Regions from separate parts of the Streptomyces sp. NPDC051684 genome, predicted to be linked through region 3. Evidence: riboswitches for the same ligand, from Rfam matches in the RefSeq annotation. Region 3 holds a riboswitch; each other region holds the start of a gene.

Evidence for each region. A riboswitch is a leader RNA that binds a small molecule or an ion and turns the genes downstream of it on or off. The one in region 3 is predicted to bind cyclic di-AMP.
Region 1: linked by a shared signal. The riboswitch ahead of ACIA8D_RS09460 (M23 family metallopeptidase) and the one ahead of ACIA8D_RS31155 (M23 family metallopeptidase) in region 3 are both predicted to bind cyclic di-AMP.
Region 2: linked by a shared signal. The riboswitch ahead of ACIA8D_RS01325 (NlpC/P60 family protein) and the one ahead of ACIA8D_RS31155 (M23 family metallopeptidase) in region 3 are both predicted to bind cyclic di-AMP.
Region 4: linked by a shared signal. The riboswitch ahead of ACIA8D_RS04265 (M23 family metallopeptidase) and the one ahead of ACIA8D_RS31155 (M23 family metallopeptidase) in region 3 are both predicted to bind cyclic di-AMP.

What each region holds. Positions count from the first base shown of each region.
Region 1 covers NZ_JBITCS010000006.1:82,547-86,619, forward strand. The annotation lists gene ACIA8D_RS09455 (M16 family metallopeptidase) at 1-995, shown strand, start outside; cyclic di-AMP (ydaO/yuaA leader) riboswitch at 1,236-1,399, shown strand; gene ACIA8D_RS09460 (M23 family metallopeptidase) at 1,412-2,212, shown strand; gene ACIA8D_RS09465 (GntR family transcriptional regulator) at 2,433-3,119, shown strand; gene ACIA8D_RS09470 (HPr family phosphocarrier protein) at 3,303-3,584, opposite strand; gene ACIA8D_RS09475 (GNAT family N-acetyltransferase) at 3,773-4,073, shown strand, end outside.
Region 2 covers NZ_JBITCS010000001.1:279,559-283,631, reverse strand. The annotation lists gene ACIA8D_RS01335 (NlpC/P60 family protein) at 1-898, opposite strand, end outside; gene ACIA8D_RS01330 (hypothetical protein) at 1,194-1,547, shown strand; gene ACIA8D_RS01325 (NlpC/P60 family protein) at 1,579-2,769, opposite strand; cyclic di-AMP (ydaO/yuaA leader) riboswitch at 2,777-2,929, opposite strand; gene pcrA (DNA helicase PcrA) at 3,116-4,073, shown strand, end outside.
Region 3 covers NZ_JBITCS010000031.1:96,708-100,780, forward strand. The annotation lists gene ACIA8D_RS31150 (tyrosine-protein phosphatase) at 1-758, opposite strand, end outside; cyclic di-AMP (ydaO/yuaA leader) riboswitch at 1,142-1,313, shown strand; gene ACIA8D_RS31155 (M23 family metallopeptidase) at 1,317-2,093, shown strand; gene ACIA8D_RS31160 (MFS transporter) at 2,277-3,632, opposite strand; gene ACIA8D_RS31165 (SGNH/GDSL hydrolase family protein) at 4,043-4,073, shown strand, end outside.
Region 4 covers NZ_JBITCS010000003.1:20,403-24,475, forward strand. The annotation lists gene ACIA8D_RS04260 (aldo/keto reductase) at 1-707, opposite strand, end outside; gene ACIA8D_RS04265 (M23 family metallopeptidase) at 823-1,875, opposite strand; cyclic di-AMP (ydaO/yuaA leader) riboswitch at 1,887-2,022, opposite strand; gene ACIA8D_RS04270 (PP2C family protein-serine/threonine phosphatase) at 2,288-3,406, opposite strand; tRNA gene ACIA8D_RS04275 (tRNA-Met) at 3,609-3,682, opposite strand; gene ACIA8D_RS04280 (alginate lyase family protein) at 3,745-4,073, opposite strand, start outside.

The sequences.
Region 1 (4,073 bases), on a different contig from region 3:
GCGCCCCCGCCTTCGACGACAGCGAGATCGAGCGCCTCGTCCGCAACCGCTTGGACGAGATCCCGCACGAGAGCGCCAACCCGGCCCGGCGCGCCGCCAAGGAGCTCTCCAAGCAGCTCTTCCCGGCCGACACGCGCGTGTCGCGCCCGCGCCAGGGCACCGAGGAGACCGTCTCGGCCATCGACGCGGCGGCCGTGCGCGCCTTCTACGACCGCCACGTACGCCCCGCCACCGCCACGGCCGTCGTCGTCGGTGACCTGACGGGCATCGACCTGGACGCCCTCCTCGCCGACACGCTCGGCGCCTGGACGGGCGACACCGCCGAGCCGCGCCCGGTGCCCCCGGTCGTCGCCGACGACACCGGCCGCGTGATCATTGTGGACCGCCCGGGCGCCGTGCAGACCCAGTTGCTCATCGGCCGGGTCGGACCGGACAAGCACGACCGTGTGTGGCCCGCTCAGGTCCTCGGCACGTACTGCCTGGGCGGCACCCTGACGTCGCGTCTGGACCGCGTGCTGCGCGAGGAGAAGGGCTACACCTACGGTGTGCGCTCCTTCGCCCAGGTGCTGCGTTCCGCGCCCGACGGCAGCGGTGCGGCGATGCTCGCCATCAGCGGCTCGGTGGACACGCCGAACACCGGGCCCGCGCTCGACGACCTCTGGAAGGTGCTGCGCACGCTGGCGGCCGAGGGGCTCACGGATGCCGAACGGGACACCGCCGTGCAGAACTTGGTGGGCGTGGCCCCGCTGAAGTTCGAGACCGCCGCGGCCGTCGCGAGCACCCTCGCCGACCAGGTCGAGCAGCACCTGCCGGACGACTTCCAGGCGCAGGTCTACCGGCAGCTGGCCGCCACGGGCACCGTGGAGGCCACGGCGGCCGTCGTGAGCGCGTTCCCCGCGGATCGTCTGGTGACGATCCTCGTGGGCGACGCCGCGCAGATCGAGGAGCCGGTCAAGGCGCTCGGCATCGGCGAGGTCACGGTGGTCGCGGGCTGACCGCGTTTCCCGAGGCAGCTCACGAAGCCCCGGCGCCGTCCTCGGCCGCCGGGGCTTCGTGGTGTCCGTCACGATCTTCTTCAATCACTACACGATCACAAATGTCCGAATTGGTGTAGAGGTTGCCTCTCTGGTCTGTGGCGTGCACTACAAAAGCCGGGTTCTGTTTGTCGATCCAAAGACGCCCCGCTTAGCGTTCCCTCCGGCTGTCCGCCAGACGTACGTCGCGCCCGCGACACCGGACAGTCATCGCCGAGTCCCCGTGGTGCGAGCCAGGGGAGCCGGGGACCCACCGAAGTCCCTGGGGTGAATCGGGCGCTCTTCCCGTCAGGGGAGGGGGCCTGTAGGAGACCTTCCTGCTCCGAACCCGTCAGCTAACCCGGTAGGCGAGAAGGAAGGAAAGGACCAGCCACTTCATGGGGTTCACCCGTGCCACCGGGAAGCACCGCCGTCCCAGCCGCCTGACGCGTACCACCGCTCAGGTCGCGGGCGTCGCCGCGATCACCACGACGGGCGTGGTGGGCGGTCTCGCCGCCCCCGCCCTCGCCGCCGACACCGCGGCAGTGCCGCACGACGGCCTCACGCAGGCCGTCGCCATCGGCGACTCCCTCGCCGACCAGATCGACGCGCAGGCCTCCGCGCAGCAGAAGGCCGCCGCCAAGGCGAAGGCCGAGGCCGAGGCGAAGAAGAAGGCCGAGGAGGCCAAGCGCAAGGCCGAGGCCGAGGCCAAGAAGCGGGCCGCGGAGAAGGCCAAGAAGGAGCGCGAGGCCAAGGAGCGCGCCGCCCGTGAGGCCGAGCGCAAGCGCCTGAACAGCTTCGTGGCGCCGATCTCCGGCTCGTACGTCTCCACCTCCTACCAGGCCGGCAGCGGCCTGTGGTCCTCCGGCAGCCACACCGGCATCGACTTCCACGCCTCCAGCGGCACCTCGGTGCACGCGGTCGGCCGCGGCACCGTCGTCGAGGCCGGCTGGGGCGGCGCGTACGGCAACAACGTCGTGATCAAGATGAACGACGGTACGTACACCCAGTACGGTCACATGTCCTCGATCGGCGTCTCCGTCGGCCAGGACGTCACCCCCGGCCAGCAGATAGGCCTCTCCGGGGCGACCGGCAACGTCACGGGCCCGCACCTCCACTTCGAGGCCCGCACCGGCCCCGACTACGGCTCGGACATCGACCCCGTCGCGTACCTGCGCCAGCACGGTGTGAACGTCTGACCCGACAGCACACTCCACGAAAGCCCCGGCTCACCGAGCCGGGGCTTTCGCGTGCTCGGGTCCGCACTGTCCAAAAAATATCCCCGGATTCAGTTCCCTCGTCGGAAATTCAAGTCCGGTGGAATAGAGTCTCCCGGTAAACGTTCCGGCCGCGCGTCACGCGTGTTTGACCGGGCGTCAATCGACCGCGTATCGCGGGCATTGAGGCGGAGGTCGAGTCATGCGCATTCCCGCGCAGTCGGTATGCACAGCGATCCGCGACGACATCGTCGCCGGCGTCTACGAGCGCGGCGGCAGACTCACCGAGGAACTGCTCGCGCGCCGCTACGGGGTCTCGCGCGTGCCCGTAAGGGAGGCGCTGCGCACCCTGGAGGCGGAGGGGTTCGTCGTCACGCGCAGGCACGCGGGCGCGTGCGTGGCCGAACCCACCGAGCGGGAGGCGGCCGACCTCCTGGAGATCCGCATGCTGCTCGAACCCATGGGTGCCGCCCGCGCCGCGCAGCGCCGCACCGAGGCCCACCTCAAGGTCCTGCGCGGCCTGGTCAGGCTGGGGCAGGAGCGCGCCAGGCGGGGTCAGAGCGAGGATCTGCGCTCCCTCGGAAGCTGGTTCCACGAGACGCTCGTCCAGGCCTCCGGCAGCCCCGGCCTGATCACCCTGCTCACCCAGCTCCGGCACAAGATCGCCTGGATGTACGCCGTGGAGAGTCCGGCCCGACCGGTCGAGTCCTGGGCCGAGCACGGCGCCATCGTCGACGCCGTGGCGCGGGGCGACGCGGAGCGTGCGCGCGCCCTGGCCGCCCTGCACACCGAGCGCGCGACGGCCGCCCACAAGTTGCGCGCCCCCCGCGCGGGCGAGCGTGTGAGGACTTCGCAACATGCAGTCAACACGGTGGGCCGCCAGATTTAACAACGGCGCCGTATACAAATAAGTGCGCTATTCGGTGAATGGGTCGGACGAGGTGCGGGGGTATTTCCGCTGCCTATTTCCGCCTGCTTTCCGTCGCCCAATTCTCGGCGCGGCAGTGAACGAAAAAGCCGCGCACCCCCGAAAGGGGCGCGCGGCTCAGTCGTACAGCTTTTGTCTTTTACGTCAGACGGTCTCGGGAAGCTCCTCGAGCCCCTCGGCGACCAGCTTCGCCAGACGGTCGAGCGCGGCGTCCGCGCCCTCGGCGTCGGAGGCCAGCACGATCTCCTCGCCGCCCTGCGCGCCCAGGCCGAGCACGGCCAGCATGGAGGCGGCGTTGACGGGGTTGCCGTCGGCCTTGGCGATCGTCACGGGAACGCCGGCCGCCGTGGCAGCGCGGACGAAGATGGAAGCGGGGCGGGCGTGGAGGCCCTCGGCCCAGCCGACGTTGACGCGGCGCTCAGCCATGTGATGCTGCCCTTCAGGTGTCTCACGGTTGTCTAGACCAGTGTTCCATACCGGGAGGCGTGCGTGACGCGGACCCAGGTCCTCGCCGGCACGGCCCTTCGGTCCTCCATAGGGTGCCTTCCGTACGCACGGGCCGCGACCCGTACGACCGACCGCCGTCCGTCGGTGCCCGGCCCTACTCTTGCGGCATGGAGACCCCGTCGGACCGGCATGTGTACCCCGCCCACTGGGAGGCCGACGTGGTGCTGCGCGACGGCGGCACCGCGCGGATCAGGCCCATCACGACCGCGGACGCCGAGCACCTGACCAGCTTCTACGAGCAGGTCTCGGACGAGTCGAAGTACTACCGCTTCTTCGCGCCCTACCCCCGCCTGTCCGCCAAGGACGTGCACCGCTTCACCCATCACGACTACGTGGACCGGGTCGGCCTCGCGGTGACCGTGGGCGGCGAGTTCATCGCCACGGTGCGCTACGACCGGATCAACGCGC
Region 2 (4,073 bases), on a different contig from region 3:
GGTCGCCGGGTTGGAGCTGGGACTTCGGGACCCGCTGTCCGGCGTCGATCTGGCTGTAGGTGGTCCGGGGGATCGAGACCCCCGCCGCCTTGTACGCGGCCTGCGTCAGGCCCGAGCAGTCGAAGGCGGAGGGACCGGTGGCGCCCCATACGTAGGGGCTGCCAAGGGCGCCGTAGGCGAAGGAGATCGCGGCCTTGGCGCGGGAGTTGGGGGCCTGGGAGAGGTCGGCGCGCTCCGCGGAGCGTGAGGCGTGCCCGCTCTGTGCGGCGGAAGAGGTGCGCTCTTCGGGGGTGAGGCGGTCGAGGAGGCGGCGGGCCTCCGAGAGTTTTCGCTTCACCTTCTTCTTGTTGTCCGCCAGCTCCGCCTTCTTGGCGCGCAGTTCGGAGAGCGTGCCGTCGGCGTCGCCGCGCAGCTGGTCGATCTCGCGGAGTTCGCCCTGTACGCGGGTGACCGCGGCGGCCTGCCGCGCGCCGATGCGCTCCGTGAGCGAGGCCTTGTCGAGATAGGCGTCGGGGGAGGAGGAAAGGAGCAGCTGGACCGACGGGTCCACGCCTCCCGTGCGGTATTGGGAGGCCGCCACCGAACCCAGCTTCGCGCGCTCGGAGTTGAGGGACTCGGTGCGCCGGGACGCCTCGTCCTGGAGGGCGTCCACCTTCTTGCGCGCGCCGTCCGCCTGCTCCTTCGCGCCGTTGTACTTCTGGGTGGCGACCTCCGCCTCCTGGTACAGCCGGTCGACCTTCGCCTTCACCTGGGCGGGGCTGAACTCAGGCTCCGCGTGCGCCGCCCCGCCGTCGAGGGCGGTGACGCCGGCCGCGGAGGCGAGGGCGAGGGTGGCCGCGGTGCGGGCCCTGCCGGCGCTGAGCGGACGCGGTCGGGGCTTGCGGTGTGCTGCCGGCACAAGGTCCTCCTCTGGGGGCCGCCCGCGAACCGCACGAGCCCCGGTCGCGCGTCCGGCGGCGGCCCGCACAGGGGGAGCGGGTCGCCGCCGGACCTTTCTCGGCGGTGGTGTCCGACTGCCGCCCCTGGCCCGGGCGGCGGTGGGGAGCCGGTCACCTGAGCAAGGACGCTAAACCTCCGCGTAACGGGTTGGTGGCTGATTGTTCGCAACTGGCCCATTTGTTACGGGTGGTGGCAGAGGGTGACCGCTGGGCCTCCGAAGTGGTCCGAAACGGGCCCAAGTAGGCTCCGGCCCCATGGACGTACTCATCAACCTCTTCGTCGGTCTGCACATCATCGGCATCGCCTCGCTGCTCGGCGGCTTCCTCACGCAGATGTCGGCGATGAAGGAGGGCACGGCCCGCTTCAACAAGGCGATGCTGCACGGCGCCCTGACCATGCTGGTGACCGGTGTCGCCCTGGTCGGCCTCAACCAGGCCGACGGCAGCACCGTCAACAACATCAAGATCGGCGTGAAGCTCGCCATCCTGATCGTGATCCTCGGCATCGTCTATGTGAAGCGGGACGAGGAGAAGGCGGAGAAGGGCCTGTTCGCGACGGTCGGCGCGCTCACCGTCGCGAACATCTTCATTGCGGTGCTCTGGACCTGATCACTGGCGTCATCGGCAGCGCCGGCCGGGCTCAGGCAGGCCGCACCACGCTGTGGATCGACGACGTGCCGTCGTAGTAGATCGACTCCTCGCGCACGACCGCGCCCGGCTTCGGCGCGTGGACCATCATGCCGTCGCCCATGTATAGGCCGACGTGGCTGATGTCGTCGTAGAAGAACACCAGGTCACCGGGTTGGATGTCGGAGAGCGGCACCGTCTTGCCGATCTCGACCTGGTCCCAGGTCGTGCGCGGCAGCGAGATCCCCGCGGACTTCCACGCCGCCGCCGTCAGACCCGAGCAGTCGTACGAGTCCGGTCCCGTGGCACCCCACACGTACGGCTTGCCCTCCTGCGCCTTGGCGAACGCGAGCGCCTGCGCGGCCTTCGTCGCGTACGAGGCGTCCGAGGAACCGGACGAGGATCCGGAAGAGGAACCGGAGGACGAGCCGGACGACTGCTCCTGCTCCCTCGCCCGCTCGGCCGCCTTCCGCTTCGCGTCCTCCGCGGCCTTCTGCTTGGCGGCCAGCTCCGCCGCCTTCTTGCGGGCGGCCTCCTCCTTGGCCTTCTCGATCGCCGCGAGCCGCGCCTTCTCCTCGGCGGTCAGCTTGGACAGCAGCTGCCGCGCATCGGAGAGCTTCGTCTGCACGGTCTCCTTCGTGGACCTCAGCTCCGTCTGCGAGTCGGTGAGGTCCTCAAGGCTCGACTGCGCCTCGGTGCGCTTCTTCGCGGTCTCGCGCGTCTGCTTCTGATAGTCGTCGATCGACTTCTTCTGCTCGTCGGTCAGCCGGCTCATCAGCTGGCGCTGCGAGAAGTAGTCCTCCGGGTCGTCCGCGAGGAACATGGTCGCGGTGTCGCTCACACTGCCCGAGCGGTACTGCTCAGCGGCGTATCTGCCGAGCTTCTGGCGGGCCGTGTTCATGTCCTCCGTGCGCTGCGCGACATCGTCGAGGAGCTTGTCGACCTGCTGTTTCTTGGCGTCGGTCCGTTCCTTCGCCCCGTTGTACTTCTGGGTGGCGACCTCGGCCTGCCGGTAGAGGGTGTCGACCTTCTTCTGCACCTCTTCGAGGCGCGGCTTGGACGACGGCTGCGCGGGCGCGGCCTGTGCGGTCTGCGAGAGCAGGGCCACGGAGGTGAGGGCGGCGGTGGTGATGCCGACCGCGGGGGTCGTGCGGAGGCCGCCCGTCATCCGGGACCGGCTGCGGGGCTTGCGGTGCGACGCCAAGGCAGGCGACTCCTTCCGTCGTCCGCCTACCGGGTTAGCTGTCGGGTTCGGGCGTGGTGCGCGGAAGGCTGCCCTACGGTCGGCTGACCGATTCACCCCAAGGTCGGTTGGGTCCCCGGTTCCCTGCCTCGCGGCGTACGGGACTCGGCGGGGGCTTCCCGTTCGCCGCGACATTCGCGGACGGGGGGACGGGCTGCCCGGCTGCACCGTAGCCAACTCGTGTGGCTGCTGTGAAGGTTGATGTTCGATATGCCCGATACATTTTCGTGATCTGCCCTCCGGCGGGCTCTTGGAGTTCCGAAGGCAGCCACAGGTTGTCAGTGGGGCGGCCTAGACTCGTAGAGCGATGAGCAGCCTCTTTGACGACAGCTTCCTGACCGGCCTCCAGAAGGGCGCGCCCGGCTCTCCGAGCGGTGAGCAGGAACCCCCGCCGCCGCCTCCGGACCCCGAGTACGACGACGGGGCCCCGGAGCCGATGCCGGACGGGCTGTTCGGCGTGCCCCCGGAGCGGGACGCGTACTACCGGGACGGCGCCCCGCGCCCCGTCCTCGACTCGGCGACCCTCCTGGAGGGGCTGAACGAGAACCAGCAGGCGGCCGTCGTGCACGGCGGCACTCCGCTGCTCATCGTCGCGGGCGCCGGCTCCGGCAAGACCCGCGTCCTCACGCACCGCATCGCGTACCTGCTCGCCGAGCGCGGCGTGCACCCCGGCCAGATCCTCGCGATCACGTTCACGAACAAGGCCGCGGGCGAGATGAAGGAGCGTGTCGAGGACCTGGTGGGCCCGCGGGCGAACGCGATGTGGGTCTCCACCTTCCACAGCGCGTGCGTGCGCATCCTGCGCCGCGAGTCGAAGAAGCTCGGCTTCACGTCCTCCTTCTCGATCTACGACGCCGCCGACAGCAAGCGGCTCATGGCGCTCGTCTGCCGCGACCTGGACCTGGACCCGAAGAAGTTCCCGCCGAAGTCCTTCAGCGCCAAGATCAGCAACCTCAAGAACGAGCTGATCGACGAGGAGGACTTCGCCGCGACCGCCGCCGACGGCTTCGAGAAGACCCTCGCCCAGGCCTACGCGATGTACCAGGCACGCCTGCGCGAGGCGAACGCGCTGGACTTCGACGACCTGATCATGACGACGGTCAACCTGCTGCGCGCGTTCCCGGACGTCGCCGAGCACTACCGCCGCCGCTTCCGCCACGTCCTCGTCGACGAGTACCAGGACACCAACCACGCGCAGTACGCGCTGGTGCGCGAGTTGGTCGGTCCCGCCGAGGGCGAGGGCGCCGACCCGGCCGAGCTGTGCG
Region 3 (4,073 bases):
GCGGTGAGCTTGAGGCCCTCTTCGAGGTAGCGGTCCGTGGATCCCCACTGCTCGTCGATGGTTTCGAGGCCGGCGTTCAGGTACTCGATGCGGGCGTCGAAGAGCGGGCTGAGCAGCTCCATGACCTCGGGGGAGTAGGCGTCCTTCGCGGTGGCGGAGCGGCGCACGTCGTAGCGGCGGTGCTTCTCGTTCGACTTGAGGTAGTCCGCCTCGATGGCGTCGCGCTCCACGCCGACCGCGAGCAGCGTCACCGCGATCGACAGGCCCGCGCGGTCCTTGCCGGCCGCGCAGTGCATCAGCGCGGGAAGGCTGTCCTCGGCGAGGGAGTGCAGCACGCGGCTGTGCTCGGCGGTGCGCTCCTTGATCATGGTGCGGTAGGAGTCGACGAGGCGGTTCGCCGCGCGGCCCTCGGAGAGGATCTGGCGCAGCTGCTCGATGTCGCCGTCGCGGACCATGGTCCAGAATTCGGCGCCGTCGGCCGGGTCGTTGAGCGGCAGGTTGAGATTGCGGACGCCGGGGAGCTCGACGTCGGCGCCCTCCAGCCTCTGGTCCGCGGCGTTGCGGAAGTCGAAGACCGTGTGCAGGCCGAGCGAGGAGAGGAAGGTCGAGTCCTCGGCCGTGGCATGGGCGAGGTGACCGCTGCGGAACAGCACGCCCTGGCGCACGCGCCGGCCGTCCACGGTGGGCAGGCCGCCCACGTCTCGGAAGTTGCGCACTCCGGTCAGCTCGGGCTCGGTGGACGGTGCGTGCTGCGTCACAGGGGCTCCTCCCAATCGGTGCACCGGCGTTGGGTCACCGGTGGGCGCGCTCCTGACGATACGACATCGGTTCCACAGGCAACCATCTGTCCGATTTGCCCACTTCTGTGTCAACTGTGCATGAATCGAAGGGGCTTGTGGGAGTGTGCGTGACCGGCCTCATGTTCGTGACGCTGTGTGGCGGGCGGCCCGGAATGCCTCCCCAGTAATCCCCGAAGGTATGGCGTTGGTAAAGCGGAGAATGTCGACGCAGGGTTACACAGGGAAGCCTCAGAAACCCAAGGAATTGCCACCGCAAGTGAATTCGGCAGTTGTCGCCGTCATTGCGGTTCGCCTACGGTCACCAATCAATCCGGTCGGAACGCCTAGTCCTGCCGCCGCCCGGATTCCTTTCGACTACCCGTCACGGCAGGAGCGGGGGACCCACACGCAAGACGCCGCGTAGGGGATTTCCCGAAGCGGCTTGGGGTGAAGCCGTGCCCGTACCCCGGGCGCGGCCGGGCATCTCCAGCCCGAACCCGACAGCTCACCTCGTAGGCGACGGAGAGGAAATTCAGCATGCCCGCAAAGGGAAAGCACCGCCTTTCGACCTCCCGCCGCATCGCCCGGGTCGCCGCCGTCGCCTCCGCCGGCGGAGCGGCCATCGTGCTGCCGCTGATGGGCGCCAGTGGCGCGCAGGCCGCGACGTCCGGCGCCACCGCCGACACCACGACGTACACCGTCAAGGCCGGTGACACGCTCTCGAAGATCGCCAAGGCGCAGGACGTCGACGGCGGCTGGAAGAAGCTGTACGAGGACAACAAGGACGCGGTCGGCTCCAACGCGGACCACCTCAAGATCGGCGTCAAGCTCACCCTCGGCGCCGCGGCCGAGGGCGACTCCGCCGCCAAGCCCGCCGCCACGCAGGCGAGCGCCAAGACGACCGCCTCCGGCGACTACGTGGCGCCGGTCGACGGCGCCAAGGGCAACGGCTACGGCAACTCCGGCTCCATGTGGTCCAGCGGCAGCCACACCGGCGCCGACTACTCGGTGTCCACCGGCACCTCCGTGAAGTCGATCGCCGACGGCACCGTCGTCTCGACCGGCTCGGGTGGCGCGTACGGCAACGAGGTCGTCATTGAGCACGCCGACGGCCACTTCTCCCAGTACGGCCACCTGTCCTCGATCGGCGTCGCCCAGGGCGACACCGTGACGGCCGGCCAGGAGATCGCCAAGTCCGGCGCGACCGGCAACGTCACCGGCCCGCACCTGCACTTCGAGATCCGCACGACCGCGGACTACGGCTCGGACATCGACCCGATCGCGTACCTGAGTGAGCACGGTGTGAGCGCCTGAGGCGACGTGAGCACGTGAGGTGAGCGCGTGATGCGGTAGCGGCTCGTCGGCCCGTTCCGATGCGGCGCCCGGGGTTCTCTCCGGGCGCCGCATCGCGTTCGCGCGCTCAGAGGGTGCGGGTTGTGGAGTGCGGTCGTCCTGATCCGCAGCCCGCGCCGCCGGGCCGGGGTGGCCCGGCGGCGGTCACCCGGACTGTTCCCGCGCGTCTCCTGCGGGAGCCGACGCGGGCATGCGCCAGGCCAGGACCGCACCGACCGCGAGCCCGGTGGCCGCCAGTGCGGTGGCGACGAGGAACGGGTCGAGGGAGTGCAGGCCCGGAGCGAACCCGATCCCGACGCAGACGGCCACCCCGCTCGCGCCGCCCAGCTGGTCCGCCGCGCGTTGGACGCCCGAGGCGATCCCGGCGTCGTCCTCGCTGACGCCGCTGACGGCGAGGTATTGCAGCCCTACGAGGCCGACTCCCATCCCGGCCGCGATCAGGAGCATGGCCGGGATCATCGCGGGGCCGTTGGCCCGCAGCGCCGCGACGAGGGCGGTGGCGGCCATCGCGGCCGCGGTGAAGCCGAGGCCGGCGAGCACGCACGCGCGTGCGCCCCAGCGGCCCAGCAGGCGCGGCACGAGCACCGAGAAGGTGATCAGGGAAACGGCCAGCGGCAGCATGGTCAGGCCCGCGCCGAGCGGGCCGATGCCCAGTCGTTCCTGCAAGTAGAACGTGAACAGCAGGAACGAGGTCGACAGCGCCCCGCTGAGCAGCATCGTGGTCAGGTTGGCCACCACCCGCGTGCGATGGGCGAAGAAGCGCAGCGGCAGCAGCGGATTGTGCGAGCGCGCCTCGACGCGCACGAATCCGACCCCGGCGGCCACCGCCCCCGCCAGCGCCCCGAACACCGCCCACGCGGGCGTTCCCGGTTCACCGGCCTGGACGACTCCGAGGGTGAACAGCAACGGGCAGGCGGTCAGCAGCAGCGCACCGCCAAGGTCCAGCGCCGGAGCCGCCTTGGCCGCCACGGGCCGGTCCCCCTCGACCAGGAAGAGGGTTGCCAGCAGCACGGTCAGGACGAACGGGACCGAGATCAGGAAGATCCAACGCCACCCCAAGTGGGCGGTGACGATCCCGGACAGGACGAATCCGATCACCAGGCCGCAGCTCGCCACCGCCGCCCACACGCCCAAGGCCCGCGACCGCCGCGGGCCTTCGGGGAACATCAGGACGATGGTGGCCATCGCGGCCGGCAGCGCGACGGCCTCGCCGACCCCTTGCAGCAGCCGCGCGACCACCAGCCAGCCGAAGGTGGGCGCCAGCCCGGCCAGCAGCGACGCGGCACCGAACAGGCCGGCGCAGAGCAGCAGCACGCGTCGCCGCCCGAGCAGGTCGGCGAGCCGGCCACCCAGCATCAACACCCCGCCGCCGGTGACCGTGTAGCCGACCACGACCCAGGTCAGGGTGTGCCCGTCGACGTCGAAGGCGGCGCCGATCGAGGGCAGGGCGATGTTGACCACGGTCACGTCGACCGCGATGAAGAACTGCAGCATGGACAGCGCGCACAGCACCAGCCATGCGCGCGCCGGGGACGGGCCGTGCCCGCGTGAAGAAGGAAGGATGCCTGGAAGCATCAGGTGCTCCGTTGCTCAGAGAAGGCTCCGAGCAGCACAAACGTGCCGCTCCGGTCTGATCACGAAGCGGCTGGGCGCCCAGGAGGAGTGTGAGTCGAACGCCCCGCCGCTAGCGGGACGTCCCGGTCACCGCGGCACAAGCGGCCGCGCACGAAGCAGCAGACATGCAAGGAACGTTAACAGGCGCATGCGCGGCCACTTATTCCCCAAGCGGCGAGTGGGCTTTCTCACCACGCGTCAACCCCTACCTACGATGGCGTAGGTCACTTTTCACCAGCGAAAATACGTGAGTGGCACACGAATCGAGAGCACTCGCGGACTCACTCAACGGCACGATCCGCTCCTACGCGGCCATCGGGGACAGTT
Region 4 (4,073 bases), on a different contig from region 3:
CGGGGGCTGTCGACCTGCTGCCCCGGCCGGTACTTGCCGGTCAGGAAGCCGGAGGCGAGCGCGGAGTACGGCGCGGCCCCGAGGCCCCCGCGGGCGGCGACGTCCTGGAGTTCGCCCTCGTACGTGTCGCGCGAGACGAGGTTGTAGTGCGGCTGGAGCGCGACGTAGCGGGCGAGGCCCTCGCGGTCGGAGAAGTCGAGGGACTCCTGAAGGCGCCGCGCGGAGATGTTGGACGCGGCGATGTGTCGTACCTTGCCCGCCTTCACCAGTTCGTCGAGGGCGCCGATGATCTCCTCGACCGGCACCTCGGGGTTGTCGTAGTGCGTGTAGTACAGGTCGATGTGGTCGGTGCCCAGGCGCTTCAGGGAGGCGTCGGCCGCGGCCTTGATGGTGGCGGCGGACAGGCCCTGGAACTCGGGGTGCTGGCTGCCCTTGGTGGCGACGACCACGTCGTCGCGGCGGCCGCGCGAGGCGAGCCACTTGCCGATGACGGTCTCCGACTCACCGCCCCGGTTGCCGTCCACCCAGGCCGAGTACACGTCGGCGGTGTCGATGAAGTTGCCGCCCGCGGCGACGTACGCGTCGAGCACGGCGAAGGACGTGGCCTCGTCGGCGGTCCAGCCGAAGACGTTGCCGCCCAGGTTCAGCGGGAAGACCTCGAGGTCGGAGGTGCCGAGCTTGCGCAGCGAGGGAGAGGAGGAAGTCATGCCCTGCCTCAACACCCGTACGGAACACGGTATTCCGGGATCGGGCGGAGCAAGGGCGAACCGGCAGCCCTGACGTCGGGGGGTCAGCGCCAGGACCGCCGGGGTTCACAGGCTCTCAGGGGGTGAGGCCCTTGTCGCGCAGCCAGGACGCCGGGTCGACGCCGGTGGACTGCCCGTCGGGGTGGACCTCCAGGTGGAGGTGCGGCCCGGTGACATTGCCGGTGGCGCCCACGCGGCCGATGACATCGCCGGTGGAGACCTTCTGGCCCGCGCTGACATTGAGCGAGGACTGGTGGCAGAACCACAGCTCGGTGCCGTCGTCGAGGGTGAGCACCGTGCGGTAGCCGTACGCGCCCGCCCAGCCGGCCTCCGTGACCGTGCCGGAGTGGATGGCGCGGATCGGGGTACCGGTGGAGGCGGCGAAGTCCAGACCCGTGTGGTAGCCGGAGGACCACATGGAGCCGGGCTGGCCGAAGGTGCCGGAGAGCGTGTAGGAGGCGACCGGGAGCTTGAAGGAGGCGGCCAGCTTGCGCAGGCGCTCGGCCTCGGCCTTGCGGCGGGCCTCCGCCTCGGCCTTCTTCTTCGCGGCGATCTCCTTGGCCCTGGCCGCGTCCTGCTTGGCGGCGGCCTCCTCGGCGGCCTGCTTGGCGGCGGCTTCCTCGGCGGCCTGCTTCGCGGTGGCGTCGGCCGCGTCCTGCTGCGTCTCGGCCTGCTGCATGATGCGGGCCCGCAGCGCCTCGCCGGCGCCGGTCTGTCCGTCGGCGGCCTCGGCCTGGGTGATTCCGGCGCCGCTCAGCGGGGAGGCCGTGGCGTCGGAGTCGGAACCGGAGTCCGAACCGTCGGATATCAGCGAGCCCACACCCGGCAGCGACTTGGCCTCGGGCAGCGAGTCCTTGACCGCGGAGAGGTCGGGCATGGAGATGTGGACCGGCGGCTTGCCGCCCTGTGCGGTGGCGATACCGCCCGCACCGACGGCGGCGACCACGCCGACGCCGAGAACAGTGGAGCTGCGCGCGAATCCACCGCGACGGCGGGCTACGCGATGCCTGCCGCGGAGGGGAGCGACGGAATCCTCGGTGGGATTCCACTCCTCCCAGGTCTCCTGCTCGACGCCGGAGTGGTCTTCGGGGCCGTAGAAGAAGTCGGGGGCAGGCCGGTTGGACGCCACGGGGGCGCTCTCCTTTCCTTCCTTCTCGCCTACCGGGTTAGCTGACGGGTTCGGAGCAGGAAGGTCTCCTACGAACACCAAAGGTGTCCGATTCACCCCAAGTTGGTGGTTCCCCGGCTCCCTTGCGGGATTAGGCGCGTGCGCACGGAGCCGTCTCTTGTGACGGCTGGGACGACCGCGCTGCGTTATCGAACGTTAATAGACAGCAGACAGTAATTCCAAGCGCTTCCCACTGATCGTTCACGACTCTGGCCAGGACTTATCGGGACACCAGTGGGCGGATCGGGGCGAGTTGACGTCACACCCTGCCCACATTCAACGAACTCAATCTTCTGACGGTGCGTCAATTGTTATGCGGAGCGACGCCGTTCGACTACGGTCGGCTACCTCGGGTAACAAACGATCAAGGACCTCAGGTGCGCCGCACGGCGAGCAGCGCCATGTCGTCCGTCGTCCCGTTGCCGGTGTGCGCGCGCACCTCCGCGGCGAGGGCCGCGAGGAGTTCCTCGGGCCCCGGGAAGACACGGCCGGACAGCCGCGCCGCCGGATCGTAGAAGCGGCCGCTCGGGTCGCGCGCCTCGGAGAGCCCGTCGGTGTAGAGCAGCAGCGTGGCCGCGGACGGGAACGCCGCCTCGACGGCCCGGTCGGGCCAGCTGCCGAGTTCGCTCATGCCGAGCGGCAGCGCCGCCTGGCACGGGTCGAGTGCGCGTACGGTGCCGTCGCCGAGCAGCAGCAGCGGGGCGGGGTGACCGCGGTTGAGGACCCGGACGAGGTCGACGCCGTGCGGGATCTCGGCGAGCACCGCGGTGGTGAAGCCCTCGAAGTCGTCGATGCCGCTGCGCCGGGTGCCCTCGCGGGCCAGGGCCCGCTCCAGGCGCTGGGCGACCGCCTCCAGGGAACCCTCCTGCTCGGCGGCCTCCCGGAACGCGCCGATGACGACGGCGACCGCGGCGACCGCGCCGAGGCCCTTGCCGCGCACGTCACCGACGATGATCCGGATGCCGTGCGGGGTGTCCTGGACCGCATACAGGTCACCGCCGATGAACGCGTCGGCCTGCGCCGCCTCGTAGCGCGCCGCGATGGCGAGACCGCCGAGCCGGCGGGCCGGTTCGGGCAGCACCGCCAACTGCGCGGCCTGGGCGATCTCGCGGGCGGAGGCCAGCTGCTGGTAGCTGCGGTACACGATCCGGTTGAGCACACAGGCCAGCAGGCAGACGGTGGCCACGGTGACGATCTCGGTGACGAACACGGAGTCGAGGTGTTCCGTGAAGCGCAGGTGCACCGCGACGATCGCGCCGATCGACACCACGCCGACCAGGACCGTCGCACCGAGCGAGAAGAACGGGGCGGCCACCAGGGGCGCCGCGCTGAACAGGGGGGCGCCGGGAAAGCCGCTGGGGGTCACGTACTCGTAGACCGCGCCGCCGACGACGAGCAGCAGGGGCAGCAGCCGCAGGAAGACCCGGGTGCCCGCGACCTCGGAGTCGCGCCCCCTCCGTCTCCCGCCGGTGCCTCCTGTTCGCTGCCCCACCACTCGTCTCCTGCCGCTCCCTGCCAGCTTCCGGCGTCTCACCAAGAGTTCCTGCACGGCGGCGCCGAGGCGAGCAGGGGTGGGCCGTACGGGTGGGGAACGTGACGGGCGCAACACCGGCGACACAGGCGGCGCGGGCGGACACGGGGACAGAAAAAAACCGAGGCCGGAATCTCGATGAGATTCCGGCCTCGGTCTTCAGTAGCGGGGACAGGATTTGAACCTGCGACCTCTGGGTTATGAGCCCAGCGAGCTACCGAGCTGCTCCACCCCGCGCCGTTGTGTTCACAACTCTACGCCATCAGGGGGAGTGAACGCGAATCGGTTCGCGTGACCGCTCACGCGGCGGCGTGCGTGAGCGTCTCCCACGCCACGAACAGGTCGTCCGTCCCCTCCGGCCGCTGCGTGCGGGTGAGCTTCTCGGTCTGCGGGAGATCCATCTTCAGCCGCCCCTGCAGGTGCTGGAGGCCGACCTCCGTGTCGGGCCCCATGTCGCGCTGCACCTTCCCGCCGCACAGCCAGGACGGGGCCTTGGCGCCCAGCTGGTACTTGGAGTGCAGTTCGAGCGCGGCGGCGAGCCGGTCCTTCACCTCCCCGTACAGGTCGACGCCCTGGTGCCAGGCGGTCTCGGCCATGTGGGAGGTGGCGGCGAGGGAGTAGCTGGCGT